One region of the Nosocomiicoccus ampullae genome, then DNA from elsewhere that is predicted to be linked to it. Evidence: a T-box and tRNA genes for the amino acid it is inferred to sense, from the RefSeq annotation. Region 1 holds a T-box; the other holds one or more tRNA genes.

Region 1 (11,738 bases):
TATCATTAACGATATTTTTTGATTTAAAATCTTCCATTAAATGAAGCGGACTAATCTTTTTACTTTCTTTTGTTAAATCTTGCATACTCGTAAAAATCATTTGGTGTGAGCGCTCGTAAAAGTCTTCAACATCAACAGTCGTTTCAACATCTAAAAATATTTCTGGGTCAATTAAAATAGCACCGAGCAGAGCTTGCTCTGCGTCGGTACTATGCGGCATTTGACGCGGAAAATTACTGTTATTTTCCATGACTACACCTCTTACTGTTCAACAACGTGAATTTTAAGTACTGCCGTAACTTCATGATGTAGTTTAATATCTACTTTGTGGTATCCTAATGCTTTTAATGGTTCTGGCATGTCTAATTTTCTGCGGTCGAGTTTAATGTCATGCTCTTTTTTGTATGCTTCAACAACTTGTTTTGTACTGACCGAACCAAATAAACGTCCGTCTTCTCCAGACTTCATTTTAATTGTGACTTCGATGTCTTCTAATTTTTCTTTTAACTCTTTTGCTTCTTCTAATTCTTCACGTGCTTCTTGTTTTTTTGCTTCTTTTTGTTCTTCTAACTTTTGTAAGTTACTTGGAGTTGCCTCTTCAGCAAATCCTTTTTTGAATAAGAAGTTTTGTGCATATCCTGCTGCAACGTCTTTTACTTCTCCAGCTTTACCAATGTTTTTTACATCTTTTAATAAAATAACTTTCATTAATCTTCACTCCTAATATCTTTCAGTTGATCGATTACACCTTTAAGTTCATCGTATAACTCGTCCATCGTGACGTCGGTACGTCTTGTTGCGGCGTTTGTTAAATGACCACCACCGCCGAGTTCTTCCATAATAATTTGAACGTTAATATCACCTAAAGAACGTGCAGAAATCCCGATTGAATCATCTTCACGCGTTGCGATTACAAATGATGCACGCACTCCTTCAATTTGCAGTAATGAGTCTGCAGCTTGTGCGACTGTCACTGGGTGATATGTCATCGTTTGGTCTGCTTTAACGATTGCGATACCATCTGAATCAATTTCAGCAGATTTAATTAAATCACTACGTGCGATAAATGTATCGATATCATCTTTTAAGAATGTTTGTGCAAGAACTGGGTCAGCACCGTTTGAACGTAAATAACTTGCAGCGTCAAACGTACGACTTCCTGTTCTTAGCGTATAGTTTCTCGTATCGACAATAATACCTGTTAACATAATTGTCGCTTCTAAGCGTGACATTTTATTTTCTTGATATTGATACTCAAGTAACTCTGCAACAAGTTCACACGCACTTGAAGCATATGGTTCCATATACACAAGAAGTGGGTTAGAGATCATTTCATCGGCACGTCTATGGTGGTCAATCACAACTTTACGTGTCGCTTTGTTTAAAATATCTGTGTCGAGTACCATAGAAGGTCTATGCGTATCAACGACGACAACTGTCGTACCAGGCGTCATCAAGTCAAATGCATCTTCTGATGAAATAAACGTATCATAAATATGTTCGTGATCTCTTACTTCATTCATCATACGTGTAAGTGTATCATCTAAATCTGTTTCATTTAAAACAATGTGTGCGTCGATTCCGTTTGATTTTGCGATTTTCGCAACACCAATACTCGCTCCAATTGAGTCAACGTCAGGGTTTTTATGTCCCATAATTAGGACATTTTCACCTTCGAGGAGTAAATCTCGAAGTGCGTGTGCCATAACACGTGCTTTAACACGCGTACGTTTTTCCATTGGATCTGTTTTACCACCGTAAAATCGAGCAGAGCCGTTCACTGATTTAATCGCAACTTGGTCACCACCACGTCCAAGTGCAAGGTCTAAAGCAGATTGGGCAAGTTGGCCGACTTCAATATAATCTGTCGAACCCTCACCAAGTCCGATTGAAAGTGTAATTTGTGCTCCAATCTCTTCTGTCGATTCACGTACTTTATCGAGAAGTTGGAAACGAGAATCTTCGACTTCTTCTAAACTCACATTTTTCATTGCAATCATGAAGCGGTCATTAGAAAATCTACGAATATATACATGATGCTCTTCTGCCCATTCATTAATTGTCGACGTAATGAGATTATTTAGTTCACTTTTTAAGTTTTCTGTCATATTTTGTGTGACGTCATCATAGTTATCTAAAAATAGAATTCCTATGACAGGTCGTTCTTCTTCTAACTTTTCTTTAAGTTCTTTTTCATTTGTAATATCGATAAAGTGAAGTATTGATAAGTCTTCTTCATAGTACACTTTATACGACTTATCACCATACTGAGTTTCAGTTTGATTCAGATTATTTGTTTTAATCATCGTTAATAGATTTGGAAAAGTCGTATTAATCGGTTCATTATAAAATTCTTCAGGCATGTGCTCTTGCATGTATTCGTTCATCCATATAATTTCGTCGTCATCGTTTAACATGACCATACCAATTGGCATATGATCAACTGTGTATTCTTTACCTTTCGCGATATCATCTGCTAACACTCTTAAATTTTCTTCAGATAAACTCAGCCACTTATTTGCATATATATAGACAAGCGCTAAGAGAATCGCACTCACTAAAAAGCTAATGACACCGAAACTAAAGTGATTCACAAATATAAACGTACTCAAAATTAAAATATGCAACAAGATAATACCAAACGGTATTAATATCAACTTCTTATCGAGTACTTTGAACATGTGCTATCTCCCTCCTGACTCTATGCGTTGTCTAAATTTAAATAACATATCGATAAAACCAACAAATAACGTAATTGGTTTAAGTAATATTGAAAATACCATAACAACTACAATCCACGGTGTTTTTAATTCTTTACTTTTTAAGAAGAATAAAATAAACGCTAACCCGTGAATATAAATGACCCATTCAAGTATAACCATTGAGTTTACAACGACTGAATAAATTGGATCACTTAACGAATCTTGAAATAGTGTTAAAATCATCACACCAAAGTATACATATGCAATGTTTCTAGGGAATTGCCACTTACTAAATGGTAAGTATGTCCATAACTCTTCTTTATCTTTTGAGAGTACTCGAATCATTAATATCGTATATAACGCAATAACAAATGCAATCACAAAAAATTGTGAAGGTATTAATATAAAGAAATCCTGAATTGCTGAAACGATCGTTTCAACATCGACTTCTTGGCCAGTAATACTTGATACCTCGTCGATTTGACCTTCATACCAAGATGTCACTAACATTCTCACTTTGTCAAATGACGGAATGACATTAAATGCTTGTAGTATTAATACACTCGCTAACGATAAAATCCCCATTAAAAATGTTAAGTACGTGAGTGTAACTTCTTGAGTAAATTTTTGCTTTAATGTCGCTTCAATTAACATGACCGAACATATTATCACGATAAACGTAATAAACGATAGTATTGAAAATACAAATAATGTAGGTACCCATATAATAAACACCGTCATAAAAAACAAACGGTCAGATTGTAATTTAATATCTAACAATAAGTATATGACAAAAGGAATAATTAAAAATCCTAGCACAATTGTATAGTCTGTAAGAATAAAATGTATAAGACTGACTACAAGTGCTGTAATAATTTTTAAATAAGGTATATCTTCTTTCAAAAATTACACACCCTAAACTTATAAAAAATATGCTCCTATAGAATAGGAGCATTCAATACTTTTATTATACCTTTTCGATGATAGATTGACCACCCATGTAAGGGCGAAGTACTTCTGGAATCGTTACAGAGCCATCTTCATTTTGGTAGTTTTCAATAATTGCTGCCATCGTACGTCCAACTGCTAAACCACTACCGTTTAACGTGTGCACATACTCTGGTTTTGCATCTTTATCTCGTTTGAAGCGGATGTTCGCACGACGTGCTTGGAAATCTGTCATATTTGAAATTGAACTAATTTCTCTGTAATCCCCATATTGAGGTAACCAAACTTCAACGTCGTATGTTTTTGCTGATCCAAATCCAATATCACCTGTACATAAAATCACTGTACGATGCGGGATTTCTAATAAGTTTAAAATATTTTCAGCATGACCAGTCATTTCTTCTAAAACTTCAAATGAATCTTCTGGTTTTTCAAAGCGCATCATTTCAACTTTGTTAAATTGGTGAAGGCGAATAAGTCCTCGCGTGTCACGTCCAGCAGAACCCGCTTCACTACGGAAACAAGCAGTTGACGCTGCAAATTTTGTCGGTACGTCTTCAATTGGTAAAATTTCATTTGCAAAATAGTTTGTTAATGTCACTTCTGAAGTTGGAATAGTGTACATTGACTCATCTTGAATTTTGAATAAGTCTTCTTCAAATTTTGGTAATTGACCTGTACCATACATCGCATCACCACGAACAATTTGCGGTGTCATCATTTCTTTATAACCGTTTTCTCTATGCACATCTAGCATGAAATTCATTAATGCGCGTTCTAAACGTGCACCGTCACCAGTTAAATATACAAAGCGTGAGCCAGATACTTTTGACGCACGTTCAAAATCTGCCATTTTTAGTTCATCCAGTAATTCCCAGTGTGGTTTTGGTTCGAAATCGAATTTTGTTTGCTCGCCAGTGCGGCGGATTTCAACGTTTTCTGAGTCATCTTTACCCACTGGAACTTCATCATTAATTAAGTTTGGCAGACGATCTAAACGATAGTTTAACTCATACTCGACGTCTTTTAACTCACCGTCAATATCAGAAATACGCTTACCAACTTCTTGCATTGCTTTAATATCTTCGTCAGCATCTTCTTTGTTACGTTTTTTCTCTGCAATATTTTGAGACACTTTGTTACGTTCAGCTTTTAATTCTTCTGTTTCTTTTAATAATGCACGACGCTTTTCATCGTACTCAAGAAGTTCGTCGATAACGACTGGATCCATTTCACGCTTTTTCGTCTTTTCTTTTACAACGTCTGGATTGTTACGAATAAATTTAATATCTAGCATTTTATTCCTCCTAATTTACCTGAAGATACAAAAAACCACGTCCCAATATACAAAAGGGACGTGGTTATATACGCGTTGCCACCCTAATTACATACGATTAACGTATGCATCTCATTTAAAAACGAAGTAAACTTCGTTTACTTGCATATTTAGAGATAGAAATTCACATCATCTACTAACTATTTTCACCAACCATAGTCTCTCTAAAAGTAGGGGTGATGCTACTGCATCTCACAAGTAAATATTATTTGATTATCTTAATTATAATAACTTTTTAAAATAGTTTCAAGAACGACTATAAATTGAGTCCTCGTTGTTCGAATACGAGTTTACCATTTGCAAATACTTTGGATGCATGGTTCACTCCATAGTGATACGGTACATATTCATGATTTGGTGCGTTCCAAATCACAAGATTTGCGTCATCACCAGCGTCTAACGTTCCACGGTTACTTTTAATCGCGTGTGCTGCGTTTACTGTGACTGCATTCCATACTTCTTTTGGTGTCATTCTTAATTTAATTGCACCGATTGTCATAATCATTTGTAGGTTATCTGTCACACAGCTTCCCGGGTTAAAGTCCGTCGCAAGTGCTACAGCCCCTCCATTATCAATCATACCACGAGCGTCTGCGTATTCATCTTTGCCTAAGTAAAACGTTGTTCCAGGAAGTAGTACAGCAATTGTATTGCTATCTTTTAATGCTTTCTTATCTTTATCTGAAGCGGCAACTAAGTGATCCGCAGTTACTGCACCTTGTTCGATGGCAAGGCCTAAACCACCGAGTGGATCGATTTCATCGGCGTGAATTTTTAAATCATAACCCGCTTCTTTTGCTAATTCCATATAACGTCTAGACTCATCAACACTGAATACACCTGTTTCAGTAAATATATCCGCAAAATCAGAAAGCTTTTTAATTTCTTCATCTTTCAGTAAATCTGTCATTTCTTGTAAGAATTCTTCGTTTTCTCTACCTTTAGGTACAGCATGTGGCCCTAGATAAGTGTGTTTCATTTCAATTGGGAATTTTTCTTCAAGTGCATGTGATACTTTTAACTGTTTTAACTCATTTTCTTGGTCGAGTCCATATCCACTTTTAGATTCAACTGTTAGTACACCATGTTGAATCATTCTTATAATATTTTTAGATGCTTTATCTAGTAACTCATCAAACGAAGCTTTCTGGGTCGCTTCAACAGTGTTTAAAATACCGCCACCTTGCTCTAAAATCTCTAAATAATCAACGCCTTGAATTTTTAAAGATAGTTCGTGCTCACGTGATCCACCATGAACAACATGGGTATGCGGATCAACGAGTGCTGGTGTAACGAGTTTACCTTCCGCATCGATTTCTTTATCAGCCACATATTCATCTGTTTTTTCACCACTGTAGACGATTTTTCCGTCTTCAATGACGACTATTGCATCTTTTACGATTAATAATTCGTCCATCTCTTTACCTTTTAATGCGTGTGACGTTTTTTTCGGTAATACTAATTCACCAATATTTTTAATAATTGTTGTCGACATTATCTATTCTCCTTTAACATTGGAATATTCATGTTATTCTTTTTCGCTGTTTCAATTGCAATATCATAGCCTGCGTCAACATGTCTTACTACTCCCATACCCGGATCTGTAGTTAATACTCTTTCTAACCGTTTTGCTGCTTTATCAGTTCCGTCTGCAACGACGACCATTCCTGCATGTAATGAGTATCCCATACCAACACCACCACCGTGGTGGAATGAAATCCATGATCCACCAGCTGCTGTGTTAATTAAAGCATTTAATATCGCCCAGTCACCAACTGTATCACTACCATCTTTCATAGACTCAGTTTCACGGTTTGGACTCGCAACTGATCCAGAATCTAAATGATCTCGACCAATAACAATTGGTGCACTAATTTCACCTGAACGAACCATTTCATTTAAAGCCAATCCCATTTTCGCACGTTCACCGTACCCTAACCAAGCGATACGTGACGGTAACCCTTGGAAGTGAATACGTTCTTCAGCCATATCTAACCATCGAATTAACTTTTCATTATCTGGGAATAATTCACGCATTTTTTTATCTGCTGCTTCAATATCTTTAGGGTCTCCTGATAAAGCAGCAAATCTAAATGGTCCTTTACCTTCACAGAATAACGGTCGAATGAATAGTGGCACGAACCCTCCAAAGTCAAATGCATTTTTCACACCATAATCATACGCAACCTGACGAATGTTATTTCCGTAATCAAAGACAATCGCACCTTTCTCCTTAAATCCAAGCATCGCTTCAACATGTGTAGCGATTGATGCTGTAGATAACTCTACATACTTTTCAGGGTTTTCTTTACGTAGTTTTCTTGCTTCTTCTAGTGAATAGTCCTTAGGTACATAGCCGTTTAACGGATCATGTGCACTTGTTTGGTCTGTGACGACATCTATTCTCGTATCACTATTTAAAATTTTAGGTAAAATTTCCGCTGCATTACCTAATAATCCAATAGATAAATTACGTCCTTCATCTCTCGCTTCTTCAGCGACTTTTAATGCCTCGTCTAAGTCCTCAATCATGACGTCACAGTAACCAGTCTCGATACGTTTTTCAATTCTCGATTTATCAACTTCTACGTTAATTGATACACCTTCACAAAACGATACAGCTAGTGGCTGTGCACCACCCATACCTCCGAGACCAGCAGTTAAAGTAATCGTACCCTTTAAGGTACCCCCGTAATGCTGATTTGCGAGTTCTGCAAATGATTCATACGTACCTTGAACAATCCCCTGAGATCCGATATAAATCCAAGATCCTGCAGTCATTTGACCGTACATTATTAATCCTTTTTTATCAAGTTCGTTAAAGTGATTCCAATTTGCCCATTTAGGTACGATGACTGAGTTTGAAATAAGTACACGTGGTGCTTCATCGTGTGTTTTAAATACCGCAACTGGTTTACCTGACTGAACAAGCATTGTTTCATCGTCTTCTAATTCTCTTAACGTATCAACAATTGCATCAAACGCTTCCCAGTTACGTGCTGCCTTACCAATTCCACCGTAAACAACTAAATCTTCTGGATGCTCCGCAACTTCAGGATCTAAGTTATTGTATAACATGCGTAAAGCCGCTTCTTGTTCCCATCCTTTACACTCAATTTCTAAACCTTTTTTAGCTCGAATATTTCTTGACATCTATAAACACTCCTTAAATTTAAAATAGTAATATGGATATTGGTATTGTAATGATTAATGTAAGTGCCACACGAATGAACCAAATAACCATAAGTTTCCAAAATGAAATTTTTAAATCTGTACTTAAAATCGCTGGTACTAAACCAGATAAGAAAATAATTGCAGATACCGATACAACTGCCACAATAAATTTCGTTTGAAGTGCCGCTTCAGTAACAAGTAGTACTGGTAAGAACATTTCAATAAGTGAGATTGTCGCAGCATCTGCAATTAAAGCAATATTGTCAATCGGCCAGAAAAATAATACTGGGTAAAAAATAAATGATAACCAGTGAATAATTGGTGTATATTCTGCTAATACAAGTCCGATAAAACCAATCGCTAGTATCGACGGTACAATTGATGTCATCATACGTAATGCATCGAAAAAATTTTTCCAAATCGATTTTCCGAGTGTTTCAAATTCAAATGAGGCTTGTTTAGTTTTATACCAAGCATATTGAAATCGATTTGTATCAAAGCGTTCAACAACGTTTTTATTGACACCACCATAAAATTCATCTTTTTCTGTAGAAATTGGAGGAATCCTCACAGAAATTGCCGTCACTAAAAACGTAATAATTAATGTCCACCAGAAGTAGAGTAGCCAGTGGTCCATCATATCTAACGTATTTGCGATAACAATCATAAAAGTTACAGAAACTGTTGAAAACCCTGTCGCGATAATGAGTGATTCACGTTTAGAGTAGAGTCCTTCTTTATAGACACGACTTGTGATTAATAGTCCGATAGAATAGCTTCCAACAAATGAAGCAACAGCATCAATTGCTGACCTACCAGGTGTTCTAAAAATCGGTCGCATAATTGGTTCAAGTAAAACACCCATAAAAATAAGTAATCCATAATCAACTACTAACGCGAGTAGCGCGCCACCAATTGGTATTAAAATGCTTAAGTTAATTGCGAGCGAGTTATATAGAAACTTTCCGATATTATCTTGAAGTACAACACTCGGTCCAAAATTAAATACCACCATAGTTCCAATAACGAGTCCAAACAGTTTGATACCAGTAAAAATCTTATCTGAAATCGTTTTTGTCTGTTTTAATATAAAAGGCAATATCGCCCCGACTATAATTACTACCCATGTATAGTACATTTCAATATCCGCGAATGTCATACGAATGAAAGATACTAAGTGATCGAGTATAATAGAATTCTTTTCCCCAATCGTAATTGGTATGAAAAAAATGAATATACCGATTAAACTATAGACAAAAAAACGCCAAATCTTTTTTGATTCTTGTTGATCCATTGTTTCTTTAGAGATTTTTACTTCTGAAAAGTTTTTCGGCATAAAACCCCTCCTTTTAAGCGCTTTCATTTTTAAAATTTTAATTACACAAAAGCTAGGGCATCTGCTAGATGTTTAATATCATCTGAAAATTTGCGATCTTGATTAATAAAGTCCACAATTTGATGATATTCGTCGAATTTTTCTTTCGTCTTTGGTGATAGTTTGTCTGATCCGCGGATTTCTACTGCACTTAACGCGATAAATAACTCTGTTGCAAGTACATATCGTACATTTTTCACAATATCTCGTGCATGTCTTGCGCCAATTGTTCCCATTGATACGTGATCCTCTTGGTTTCCGCTTGATGGAATTGAGTCGACAGACGCTGGGTGGGCGAGTGTTTTGTTTTCTGAAACTAAGCTCGCTGCCATATATTGTAAAATCATTGCACCAGATTGAAGACCTTCTTCAGGGCTTAAAAATGCAGGTAAGCCATCATTTAAATCCGGATTAACTAAACGTTCGATACGTCTTTCTGAGATATTTGCAATTTCAGCAACACCGATTTTTAATAAGTCCATTGAAATCGCAATTGGCTGACCATGAAAGTTCCCACCAGAGTATACTTCTCGCTCATTAAAAATTAACGGATTATCATTTGCTGCGTTCATTTCTATTTCTAATTTTTCTTTAACATACTTTAGTGTTTGAAAACTCGCACCATGTACTTGAGGTATACAACGAAGTGAATATGCATCTTGAACACGTAATTCACCTTGATGTGTCGTAAGCTGTGAGTTTTCTAAGTACTCTTTCATCTTTTTTGCTACGTAAATTTGCTCATCATAGCCACGTGCTCGGTGGATTTTTTCATCAAATGCGTCAATAATACCGCGTAAGCTTTGAAGAGTTAATGATGAAATCCATAAACTGTCCTCCATCAACTTCTCTGATTCGATATATGTAATAGTTCCTATTGCTGTCATTGCTTGTGTGCCATTGATTAAAGCGAGGCCTTCTTTTGCAGCAAGCTCAATCGGTTCGATTGATAATTCTTTTAAAACTTGTCTTGTTTTAACAATATTACCATCTTTAAACACTTCTCCTTCACCTATGAGCGGTAATGCCATATGTGAAAGAGGGGCAAGGTCTCCTGAAGCACCTAATGACCCTTGTTCAGGAATTACTGGAATAATACGTTTATTAATAAATGTTTTTAACTGTTCGACAAGTTCGACACGAACCCCCGAATGACCTTTTAACATTGTATTTAGACGTAAAATCATCATAAGTAGAGCAGTCGTTTCATTTAAATGATTTCCAACCCCCACTGCATGCGAACGAATTAAATTCGTTTGAAGTTGTGCTGTTTTTTCTTTTGATATTAAAACGTCACTGAATAATCCAAATCCAGTTGTGATTCCGTAGATTGTTTGTCCATCGTTAATAATGTTTTCTACAATCTGCCTTGATGATTTAACACGAGCATAAGCATCTTCTGTAATTTCAACAGTGGAGTCTTTTTCTTCTAAAAAGCGCTTAATTAAATCAATAGATAAATCGCTTCCATTTAATTTTAAAATAGTCACTAAATATCCCCCTTTATACTATATTTATTTTTAGTATAGCGCTTACATTTTATAAAATCAAAAAAAGTTGGAGAAATCTCCAACTTTATATTACTCATTTTCTTCGATTTGTTCTTCATCTTCAATATCTTTTTCAACGTCTTTAACAACCGCAACTGTTGCAACGTCATGTGATTCGTCTAAGCGCATAAGACGTACACCTTGTGTACTACGTCCAGTGACGGATACGTCATTAATTGAGAATCGAATGATTATGCCACCATCTGTGACAACCATAATATCTTCGTCACCATCAACAGCAGCAATTGATTCAAGTTCACCGATTCTGTCGTTTAGATTAATTGTTTTAACACCAAGACCGCCGCGTCTTGCTTGACGATACTCGCTTTCAATAGTTTGTTTTCCGTAACCTTTATTTGTCACTGCTAAGACGTGCTGATTTTCTTTTAACACGTCTAATCCTACAACTTCATCACCGTCACGTAGACGCATTCCGATGACTCCAGCTGCTGTACGTCCCATTGAACGAATATCATTTTCGTCAAAACGAATGAGTTGACCTTGTCTTGAACCGATAATAACTTCAGAGTTGCCGTCAGTAAATCTAACTGCGAGTAGTTCATCGTCTTCTTTAAACGTGATCGCAATTTTACCGTTTCTATTAATACGGTTAAACTCTGAAAGTTTTGTACGCTTCACAATACCATTACGCG
Region 2 (11,738 bases), 500 kb from region 1:
AAATGTGTACCCTTCTAAATCAAATGTAATATCGTAATTACCTTCTTGAATTGGTGCTTCATTTAAAGATTCTGGATTATTTATAGCAAGTTCAGCTAATTTAGCTTCGTCAACTTCAATTTCAGAAGCGTTTGCGTTAACTCCTGAAAATGCTGTTAAACCGATACCTAATGCTAAACCTGTAGTCATCATTGTTTTTTTCACTGTGAAATTCCTCCTAAGTTTTTTTAGATTCATTTCCTTCACGCATACTAATGTATCACGAATTAATATTTCTGTGGTTACAACAATATTAAGAAACAAGGCAAATTTTTACACTAAAATTACATGCGTGTTCTTTTACTAAAAACAGAAGATAAAATAAAAGCGCTACACCCTTAATAGCACACGGTTTAGATAATTTACAGACAGCTGTAACACTTTGTAACAATTGGATAAATTTTTTATAAAGTTTTTTTAAATTATTTATAAAAACCTTGTTTTTATCGCTTGAACTACGAATTATTTCATTTTGTTAAGGTAAAAAACAGTAAATGATGACACAGTATCTCTAATTATAATAGTAGATATTTAATCACACACCTCTTTCATTATCATAAATGAGTGCATGAAGTTGAGGTAATGGTTTAAAATCATTCGCTGCTGGATCATTTAATACTAAATCCCATAAATTCTTTAAATCATTTAAAAGTCTTTGACTTATATTTCCATCTTCATATGGATCTGGATTACCGACACTTACATAAAAGTCTCTATTATATTTTTTATATCTATTATGTACGTATTTCGCATATTCAAAATCTTCTTCATTAAATATAACTACTTTAAGTGAAAAATTTACGTTTCCTTTATTTAATTTATCAATAATATCATCTAAAATATTAAAGTTTATTTCCATATTAGAAGACGGTGGCTTTGGTGAAATTGTTAAATCGTCAATTTTTAGAAACCAATCTTGATAAATAGATCCTTGAGTTTCTAAGCCGACTTTCACACCGTCATTATGTAGCATATCAATAAGATCGTTCATTGGTTTATTAATTAATGCAGGGTTTCCACCTGTAATTGTTACATGATTATAATTTCTTACATTATCTATGTATCCAATTTCTTCTATTTCATCATATACTTCTTTCGCTGAAAGTACTCTTGCTTTTTCTTCTCCATTCCATGTAAATGCACTATCACACCAAGAACAAGAATAATCGCATCCACCAGTACGTACAAACATTGTCTTTCGACCAATGACCATACCTTCTCCTTGTATAGTTGGTCCAAAGATTTCCATAATTGGCATTTTCTTTTGTTCTCTCATTAGCGTAACTCCCTATATCTTGCCCATGTTTTCGGCGTTTCTGAAACTGCGACTTCTACAACGTTATCCATATTCAGCTCATTTTTAATTTTATCGTAGAAAAATTTAGCGATATTTTCGGATGTTGTTTTAAAATCAAACACATCATTAAGATGTCTATGATCGAGATTATCATCTATAAATACTTTAATCGGTTTTAATAACCCAAAATCAGTGACAAAACCATCATTATTCAGCTCATCAGAACCTAAAGTCACTTTAACAATATAATTATGACCATGTAATCTTTTACATTGATGACCCTCAGGCAAGTAATCGAGTTGATGGCTCGCACTAAAATGAAACTCTTTCGTTATCTCATAGTTATAAAACACAACTATATCCCCTTTCTAAAAAATCTAGTTCAACTAAATACATTGTAGCATTTAAAAAAAGGCAAAAAAATAAGACAGTTATGAAGATAACTGTCTTTCTAAGAGAACGAATTAATATTCGTGTTTGAGCGGGCACGGAGAGATTCGAACCCTCGCGCCGGAATGAACCGACCTACACCCTTAGCAGGGGCGCCTCTTCAGCCACTTGAGTACGTGCCCTTAATAAAAATGGCTCCGCAGGTAAGATTCGAACTTACGACCGATCGGTTAACAGCCGATAGCTCTACCACTGAGCTACTGCGGAATATTTAAATAACCAACATGTATTATTATAACAACATTTTAAGAAATAGCAATGCTAATTTAAAAAAAGTTTACGTAAAATTTAAAAAAGCAATGTAAAAGACTACATTGCTTAAAAATTTATTAGTTTAGCGAACAACTTCGAAATGAAAATGTAATCGGGGGGCGATTTGTTCATTTCATAATTTTATATTAGCACCCTTTTAAAAATAAAACAACTCTAATTGAGAAATTTATTCGTTTTTCTCAATTAGAGCGTTCATAATTTAGACATATTTAGAATTTTATCAACTTAATTATTATTCCACATACCCGCCTTTTTATTTTTTGCTTCATTTTCAGCTTGTTTCATCTTGTTTTCATAAGTAGTATTCGGCTCATACACATACTTTACTTCTGCTAAACCTTCTTTAACGAGTTGTTCGTTTACCATAGTGTCATCTGCAAAAACATAAACTAAATATCTATCATACTTATCGGTTGGTGATTGATCGAACATGACATATACATGCTCAGCGTTATCTAATAATTCCTCTACTCTATGTAATGCTTCACGTGCAAATGGCTCATCTTTCTCACCATTTTTTCTGCCGATTTCTGGTGTATCAATCAGTAAATATCTAAATGAGTAACTCTCATCATTAAAGTAAAAGCGCGTCGTATCTCCATCTATATGATAGTCAACTGTTACTTCATACTTTACAAGACTTTCGACATCGTTGATGTCTACTCCGTTTTCAACTATTTTAGGCTCTTCATATGTAAAGTATATAATTAGTAAAATTACAAAAGTAATTAATAATCCAGGTAACCCCATTTTTCTAAACTTTTTAAATGGATCTTTTCCTGGTTTATAAAAGTCGTTCATATTAAAATTTTTCTTCATATAAATCATCCTTAGTAAATTCTCAATCACAATTATACAAGATAACAGATGATTATACATTTTATTTTAAAAATTTGATAAAAACCTCTTGAAATTATTTATTCTTTTGTGTAATATATTATTCAGACGTTAAAAATTTACATTAACGCGGGATGGAGCAGTTGGTAGCTCGTCGGGCTCATAACCCGGAGGTCAGTGGTTCAAATCCACTTCCCGCAATTTTTTAATGGGTCCCGTGGTGTAGCGGTTAACATGCCTGCCTGTCACGCAGGAGATCGCGGGTTCGATTCCCGTCGGGACCGCCATTAAATATATAATAGTATAAACTAGGTTCTGTAGCTCAGTTGGTAGAGCATCTGACTGAAGATCAGAGTGTCGGCGGTTCGATTCCGTCCAGAACCACCATTATGGCGATTGTGGCGAAGTGGTTAACGCACCGGATTGTGGCTCCGGCATTCGTGGGTTCGATTCCCATCAGTCGCCCTTCTCTTTGCGGGTGTAGTTTAGTGGTAAAACCTCAGACTTCCAATCTGATGTCGGGAGTTCGATTCTCCTCACCCGCTCCATTATTATTCCGCAGTAGCTCAGTGGTAGAGCTATCGGCTGTTAACCGATCGGTCGTAAGTTCGAATCTTACCTGCGGAGCTTTGGCCCCTTGGTCAAGCGGTTAAGACACCGCCCTTTCACGGCGGTAACACGGGTTCGAGTCCCGTAGGGGTCATTAAAAAGGTTGTTCATAAGAACAACCTTATTTTTATATTTAATATTAATTTTGGGTAGGTGGCCGAGTGGCTGAAGGCGCACGCCTGGAACGCGTGTAAACGGCAACCCCGTTTCAAGGGTTCAAATCCCTTTCTACCCGTTTTTTAAAAGTATCAGTAACTAAATGGCTTTCTTATAGGTTTTATAATGCAATTAATATTTCTAAATTTATTTTTTGCCACCAAACTGCCACCATAAATATTTCTTTTTTCTTTTAGTATAAATGCTTTATATGTGCAATAAATTTAAAAAGAGTCACCGTATTACCTAGTAATTTTTACTTAATAACTAATTATTACAAAGTATACGATGGCTCTTTTTATTTTCTTACTCAATTTTAAATATATAACCTGCTTTTTATCCTCTTATTTACAAATAATTACGATCCGCATCCAAAATATGTTAAATATATCTAGTTATTTAACAAAAACCTCGCTGCTAATCATGATTATGTTAAATAAAATCATATACTTAACAAAAAACTACCAGACGCCTATAATTCTGTTAAATAAACCGAGATATCTAACAAAGCCCAAATATTTTTGTTAATTAAATACAAAAAACGCACCTCTTAACTAAAGTTAGGAGGTGCTTTATTATATTACGCTTCACAGTTAATACAAATTTTACTTAAGTTAAATTGTTGTGCAGCGTTTGTACCGTGTTGATAGTACAGTGATTTAATACCGTTCGCCCAAGCGAATAAGTGCAGTTCGTTTAATTCTTCCGCTGTAATATGACTTGGGTTTACCATGATATTTAATGATTGTCCTTGGTCGATGAATTGTTGTCTTGTTGATGCTTGTTCAATTACGTTATATTGGTTTAATTCACCAAATGTTTTAAATACTTCTTTTTCTTTTGCTGATAAAAAGTCTAAGTGCTGAACGGATCCGTCGTTATCACGAATGGATTTCATAATCTCTTCAGTATGCTTACCTTTTTCTTTTAATATCTCTTCAAGGTATGGGTTAATCATCGTCTTTTTAACTTTCGCTGTATCTACAACGAAGTAGTTTGACATGAATGGCTCAATTGATTTAGATACTTGTCCTAAGATGAATGAGCTTGACGTTGTTGGTGCAACTGCAAGTAATGTTGCATTACGTCTACCGTAGCCTTTAAGCATTTCTGGCTCGCCGAATTTTTCAGCAAGCTCTTCACTTGCTTTGTACGCACGTTTTCTCATGAATGAGAAAATCTGTGAGTTAATTTTATTCGCTTCAATACTTTCAAATGGAATCATATTCGCTTGTAAATATGAATGCCAACCGAGTACACCAAGACCTAATGCACGGTTTTCGACTGCGAATTTATACGCGCGTTTCATATGTTTAAATGCTGCACGTAGTTCTTCATCTTCAGAATCTCTCATAGATTCTAAGTCAGAGATAAATTCACTCATGACTGCGTCTAAGAAGTAAATCATTGTTTCTACTGCGTCAGTTTCTTTCCACTCATCATAACGTTCAATATTCATTGATGATAAGTTACATACAAATGACCAATCTTCTTTATTTGGAAGCATAATTTCTGAACAGAGGTTAGAGTTGTTAATTGTTAAGCCTTTGTCTTTGTATACGTCTACTGTGTCATTATTTGCGTTGTCATGGAAGAAGATGTACGGATAACCCATTTGAACACGTCTAGATAATAATTTTGCCCAAGTGTCACGTTTTTCTTCGTCACCTTTAATCATTTCTTCTAACCACTGATCTGTTACAGATACACCGTGTGTGAGCGTTTGAATTGGGTTACCTTCTGTACCAATATCTAAAAACTCATCGATATCACCGTGCTCAATTGGTAAATAAGGACTAAAGCGTCCGCGACGAACAGACCCCTGACTAATTGTATCTGTCACTTGTTCGAATAATTTCATAAAGTGAACTGAACCACTTGTATGTCCGTTATCTGTAATTTCCGAACCTCTTGGGCGAATGGCACCGAAGTATCCACTTGTTCCACCGCCGTATTTACTCATTAACGCAACTTCACTTGCTGTGTCCATAATTGATGGTACGTTGTCTTCAATGTATGATCCAAAGCAACTAATTGATAGTGCACGTTTTTTACCGAAGTTAGACCATACCGGACTAGATAATGAGTAAAAACCTCGGCTCATATAGTCGTAAAATTTGTCTGAGAATCCATCTATATTTAAAATCTCTTCTGCTTTGTCTGCGATATTTCTAATTCTTTGTTCTGGTGTTTCACCTTCAGATAAATACCCGCGTTCTAAAAATACGCGAGAATCTTCATTCAGCCAATAAAATGGTTGTTTAGCCAATTAAAATCCCCCTAATACATTACTTCATGTTATTGATGTCGAGCATTCTAAGTCGAATTGTTTGGTTAACTTCTTGTTTAGATTTACTTTCTAAATCAGAATTTGGAGAGAAAATCGTATCTCCACTTACTGATTGACTAAATTTCGTGTAGTTTACACTACGTTTATGAAGGAAGTCAGTGAGTTTTGTACCGATAACTTCATCATCAAACCATGTTGTCTCAGAAACAAGTTTTTCATCAACATCAAATAATTTTTCGTAACCGACTGATACGAGTGAGTTGTTTAAACGTTGTTTAACAAACTCTTTTACAACATCACTTGACATAAACTCAAGTTCACCTTCACCTAAAATCCAGTCGATTACTTTTTCTTCAGATTCATAAGCTTCTTTACATGCTCTATAAATCGCTTCTTCCATTTCCTCATCAAACCACTGAGGTTGTTCTTCACGAATTGTATTCACAATATCGATACCAAACATACCGTGAATTTGTTCCTCTTTAGAAGTTGCTTCGATAACGTTTGATAGTCCTTTAAACATATTTCTATGTTTGTTAAATGACATCATAATTAAGAACTGACTGAATAACGATACGTGTTCAGTAAATAATGAGAATAAGATCATCGATAATACATATTCTCTGTCATCTTCACTTCTTGCGTACTGAACCATACGTGTTAAGTAATCGACACGTTGTTTTAACGCAGGAATATCTTTAATTTTACTAAATTCATCATTCAGCCCTAAAATTTCTAATAAGTGACTATATGCATCCGCGTGACGCACTTCAGATTCACTAAAACTCGCACCTACCGCACCAATTTCATATTTTGGCATACGGTGATAAAGGTCACCCCAGAACGTTTTAACCGCAACTTCAACTTGAGAAATTGCAAGCATCGAACGTGTCACTGCAGTTTTCTCGTGTGGTAAGGCACCTTGCATGTAGTCCTGAATATCTGATGTATAGTTAAATTCAGTGTGAATCCAGTAAGAGTGTCGAATCGCATCCACATAAGAATATAAATCAGGATATTCAAACGGCTTCATTTCCGCCCTTCTTTCAAAAATGTCGCGCTTTCTCTTTTGCTTTTGACGATCTCTATAAATAATATATGCTCTTGCTGTATCTTTATAATCACTCTTCAGTAAAACATCTTCTACAACGTCTTGAATATACTCAACAGTAATAATATCTTCACTTTTCTCTAAAATTTCAACAACTTGATTTGTTAAATCATCAATCATCTCAGCCATACCCGGTTCGCCAGTTGCCTTATTGGCCTTAGACATCGCAATTGAAATCTTATCTTTATCGAAATTCACAATTTCGCCACTACGTTTTCTAATTTGTGTAATCAAAATTCCGACCTCATTTCTTTAAGTTTCGCTTATTAATTCTAACACTAATCGTCATTAAATCATACCTTATTTTAAAATTAAATTATATAAAAATACAACATATTGTGTTTATTTCTTTGTAAACCTTTTATTTAGCACAATATATAGAGCGTCACGTTAAGAGTTAATAATTACTTATCATCAAAATAAAAAACCCTTACGTCATTGAATCACTCAATATCCGTAAGGATTTTAAGTCAGAATATCTAATATACACTAAAATCAAATTGCTGCATATGTTTAAAATATTCGTGTCGTTTATATTCATCTAACATTAAGCTTTCTTTCAGAGAATACATCGATCTTTCTTTAAGTTCAGATTCTCTATAAAAAGCTTCACGCTTTAAACTCATTTTATAAAACAACTTCATAGCGTTCGAGTATTGTCGATCAAACTGATAATAACTCACTTCCACTAAAAATTCTTCTCCGTTATAAAAATAAACTTTTGTCGAACTACCCTCTTTCTCATAATCTTTGATATGTCGAATATTAAACCAAAGATTATATGCATTACGATCTGAAAACAGAGGGAAATAAATATAACTACCGAAAAAATCAATCATAATTGGTGGTTTAGAAATAATATTTGTCATATCTTTAGTCATTGCTTTTCTATGTATATAGTTAGAAGAAAACCTTAGACAATTCTCCTCCATTAACTTGTTAACAGACTTATTAATTTCATATTCCTCACCAGTAATTTCTTTCGCAACAGACATTTTTGTATTAAAGTAACTATCGGAAATAATGTACATTGTGTTTTTGTTAATTGTATAATAGCTCTTCATATTTTACATCCTCCATTATTTGTTAAATTATTATACAACATTTATTTATTTTTGTTAAATTTAATTTAACTTTATTGTTAATTTACTTATCATAGTCATTTTATTGATATTTAATTTTAAATATATCACTTAAATTTTCAGAAAATATTTACAAGTTTGAATATTCGTGATAATATACCTATCAAATGTTAGGTAGGTGATTTTTTTGAGTAAAAAACATGAAATCATTAATGTGACCATTGAAAATATCTCAAAATTTGGCATTGATGGTACTACTATGAAAAATATAGCTTTAGATAGTGAGATCAAATCAGCGAGTATTTATTACTTTTTTAAAAACAAGGAAGAATTAATTTTAGAATGTGTAGATGTCATATTAAATCGGCATTTAGATTCTTTAATTTCAGCAAATTTATTTAAAGAAAATATCAGCACCCTTGATTCTCTATATTTATTACTAGAAAACATAGTGGAATTTCATGAAAATAACCCAGTTGATACTATGGCTTATTTACAATTATTAAACTCCCATAATTCAGAAATTCAGGAGAAGATAAATAAATATCAACTTAAATATTTGAATTGGCTGGAAAATTCATTTGAACAAAAAATGTCAATCGAAGGGAATAATAAAGAAAAGAATAAATTACTTCTTGAATACGTAGTCCTTTTATCGAATGCATTGTTTTGGGAAAATATTGTTTATTCATCAGAAGATATGATAAAACGTTTGGATTTTGCTAAAAATTTACTTTTATATTCATTTGAAAAATTAAAAAAATGAGGTGTTTACTATGGAAGTTAGTGAAATAGAAAAAACTAACCTACTTGAAGATTATGAAATCGAACCTGTTCCCCAAGAAAAGCGACAAAGTTGGGTTAAGCTTTCATTAGTTTGGACTGCAGGTATTATTGCATTATCTGCGACTGCATTAGGAGGAGCACTTGGCAGTGGAATGAGTCTAGAACAAGCAATAATTTCAGCTGGAATTGGTGCATTCATACTGTCTCTATTAAATGCATTTTCTGGGTTTGTAGGTGATAGAACAGGATTATCTACTGCTATGGTGTCAACATTTGCGCTAGGTAGATATGGATCATTTCTTGTTTCTTTAGTCATTGCTATTTCTCTTTTTGGTTGGTTTGGAGTACAGCTTGATTTATTTGGTTCTAGTCTTTATGCAGTAATAAATTCCGTTTTTGGTATTGAGATTAACAAGGTTTGGTTGGTAATACTTGGTGGCATCTTAATGACAGTAACATCAATGATTGGTTATAAGGCACTTGAAAAACTAAGTCTTTTTGCCGTTCCATTACTTGCTTTCTTACTTATTGGTTCAGCATTCATCGTACTAAAAAATTATAACTTAACTGAATTAATTAATGCACCAATTACTGGAGAAACAATTTCATTTGGATCAGGTATTTCCATCATTATAGGATCACTAGCTATTGGAATAATAATAGCACCTGACTTTTCTAGATACTCAAAATCATCATCTGATACATTAATCGCTTCATTACTTAGTTATTTTTTAGGATATTTAATCGTTCTTGTTCTCGCTGTATTTTTAGCAAAAGCGACATCACAAACCGATGTAGTACAAATTATGATAAGTATCGGATGGGGAACAGGGGGTATGCTCGTATTAATCTTAGCTCAATGGACAACAAATAATACTAACCTTTACTCATCATCACTAGCTTTCTCTGTTGTATTTAAAAATATTCCTAAATATATAATTACTATTTTTGCAGGTATAGTCGGTACTTTATTCGCTATAACAGGTATATACGAAAACTTTATTACATTCTTAAATGTACTTAGTATTATGATACCTCCAGTCGGTGGTATATATGTAGCTGATTTTTTTATGAGACATTCAAAATATCACTATAGTTATATACCTCATATTATTAAATTTAATTATTATAGCATTATTATCTGGTTAGTTGCCGTTTTAGTGGCGTTATCCACATCACCTGCTCCAGTAGGTTTTGATATATTCAAATTAACAACAATTCCAGCTTTAGATGCTTATTTAATCGGATTAATACTTCAACTTATTGTAAGTAAATTTAACATAGATGTGAAAGGAAGATAAAAATTATGAGAATGATCGGCTTAGAAGAAATAGAGAAAATGGCACTTGGTGCTGCTTTACTTGGTACAGGTGGCGGCGGTGATCCTTACATAGGTAAACTTATGGCAAAACAAGCAATTGAAAAATATGGTCCAGTAAAATTAATTAGTTATAACGAATTAGATGACGATGATTTAGTGGTACCTTCAGCGATGATGGGAGCTCCATCTGTAATGGTTGAGAAAATACCTTCTGGTGATGAAGCAATTGCAGCATTTAAAGAACTAGAAAAAAACTTAGGTAAGAAGATCACTGCAACAATGCCTATAGAAGCTGGCGGTGTAAACTCATTGATTCCGATAGCCTTAGCAGCTACATTAGGTTTACCTATTGTTGATTCAGATGGTATGGGACGTGCATTTCCAGAATTACAAATGGTAACTTTCTTTTTAGATGGTATTAATGCATCACCAATGGTGTTAACAGATGAGAAGAAAAATGCAACATTAGTCAACGCAATCGATGGAGTCTACGCGGAGAAAATTGCTCGTTCAGTAACAATGGTATCTGGAGGCTCTGTACTAGATGCCATCTACCCTATGACTGGTAAAAATGTTAAAGAAAGTGCTATTCACGATACATTAACACTTGAAGAAGAAATAGGAAATATTTTACTTTCAGATTCTAATGTAATTGAATCATTGAAAAATAAATTAAATGGCTATGTATTATTTTCAGGTAAAATTATTGATATTAATAGAGCTACAGATGGTGGTTTTGTTAAAGGTAAAGCAAACTTTGAAGGTATTGATGAATTTAATAACCAAAGCGCTTCAGTAGAATTTCAAAACGAAAATTTAATTTGCTACGTTAATGATTTACCTAAAGCAATTACCCCTGATTTAATAACCGTGCTCGATAAAGAAACAGGTATGCCGATCACAACAGAAGGTCTTCAATTTGGAATGAGAATTGTAATATTAGGCATGCCAGCTGATGCAAAGTGGAGAACTCAAAAAGCTATAGATACGGTTGGACCTAGATATTTTGGCTATGATTTAGATTATAAAACAATTGAATCTTTAAATGGGGGTAATGAAAATGTATAAATTAGGAATTGATGTAGGAGGCACTAATACTGATGGGGCAATTTTAGATGAAGATTTAAATGTATTATCCTCTTTCAAGTCCCCTACTACAGATGATATTGAAACAGGCATTAATAATGTAATAGAGAAACTTCTTAAAGATATCACTATAGACAAGAATAAGATTAAACATGCAATGCTAGGAACAACTCAGTGTACAAATGCTATAGTTACTCGAAAAGGTTTAGATAAGGTTGCTACTATACGAATAGGCTTACCTGCTGGAGCAGCTATTGAACCACTTTATGATGTTCCAAATGATTTAAAGGAAAAATTAGGTACTTATGTGTACCAGGTTGCTGGAGGTCATGAATTTAATGGAGAATTAATAAGTGATCTAGATGTCGAGAAATTGAAAGAAATTGCAAAAGAAATAACTG

The links. A T-box is a leader RNA that pairs with one kind of tRNA and senses whether it is charged. The one in region 1 lies ahead of serS (serine--tRNA ligase), so its partner is inferred to be a tRNA-Ser.
Region 2: it encodes a tRNA-Ser, which carries the amino acid that the T-box ahead of serS (serine--tRNA ligase) is inferred to sense. The anticodon was not compared.

What each region holds. Positions count from the first base shown of each region.
Region 1 covers NZ_CP079110.1:7,914-19,651, reverse strand. The annotation lists gene dnaB (replicative DNA helicase) at 1-250, opposite strand, end outside; gene rplI (50S ribosomal protein L9) at 262-708, opposite strand; gene KPF49_RS00065 (DHH family phosphoesterase) at 708-2,681, opposite strand; gene KPF49_RS00060 (DUF2232 domain-containing protein) at 2,685-3,605, opposite strand; gene serS (serine--tRNA ligase) at 3,670-4,947, opposite strand; T-box leader at 4,999-5,194, opposite strand; gene hutI (imidazolonepropionase) at 5,243-6,481, opposite strand; gene hutU (urocanate hydratase) at 6,481-8,139, opposite strand; gene KPF49_RS00040 (YjiH family protein) at 8,159-9,454, opposite strand; gene hutH (histidine ammonia-lyase) at 9,538-11,025, opposite strand; gene gyrA (DNA gyrase subunit A) at 11,116-11,738, opposite strand, start outside.
Region 2 covers NZ_CP079110.1:1,054,378-1,066,115, forward strand. The annotation lists gene KPF49_RS08125 (transglycosylase family protein) at 1-204, opposite strand, end outside; gene queE (7-carboxy-7-deazaguanine synthase QueE) at 575-1,315, opposite strand; gene queD (6-carboxytetrahydropterin synthase QueD) at 1,315-1,689, opposite strand; tRNA gene KPF49_RS05410 (tRNA-Ser) at 1,819-1,908, opposite strand; tRNA gene KPF49_RS05415 (tRNA-Asn) at 1,919-1,993, opposite strand; gene KPF49_RS05420 (thermonuclease family protein) at 2,285-2,878, opposite strand; tRNA gene KPF49_RS05425 (tRNA-Met) at 3,025-3,097, shown strand; tRNA gene KPF49_RS05430 (tRNA-Asp) at 3,108-3,183, shown strand; tRNA gene KPF49_RS05435 (tRNA-Phe) at 3,208-3,283, shown strand; tRNA gene KPF49_RS05440 (tRNA-His) at 3,289-3,361, shown strand; tRNA gene KPF49_RS05445 (tRNA-Gly) at 3,371-3,444, shown strand; tRNA gene KPF49_RS05450 (tRNA-Asn) at 3,452-3,523, shown strand; tRNA gene KPF49_RS05455 (tRNA-Glu) at 3,528-3,599, shown strand; tRNA gene KPF49_RS05460 (tRNA-Ser) at 3,653-3,740, shown strand; gene KPF49_RS05465 (ribonucleoside-diphosphate reductase subunit alpha) at 4,242-5,930, opposite strand; gene KPF49_RS05470 (ribonucleotide-diphosphate reductase subunit beta) at 5,950-7,296, opposite strand; gene KPF49_RS05475 (competence protein ComK) at 7,542-8,126, opposite strand; gene KPF49_RS05480 (TetR/AcrR family transcriptional regulator) at 8,332-8,910, shown strand; gene KPF49_RS05485 (purine-cytosine permease family protein) at 8,921-10,231, shown strand; gene KPF49_RS05490 (S-methyl thiohydantoin desulfurase family protein) at 10,237-11,319, shown strand; gene KPF49_RS05495 (hydantoinase/oxoprolinase family protein) at 11,312-11,738, shown strand, end outside.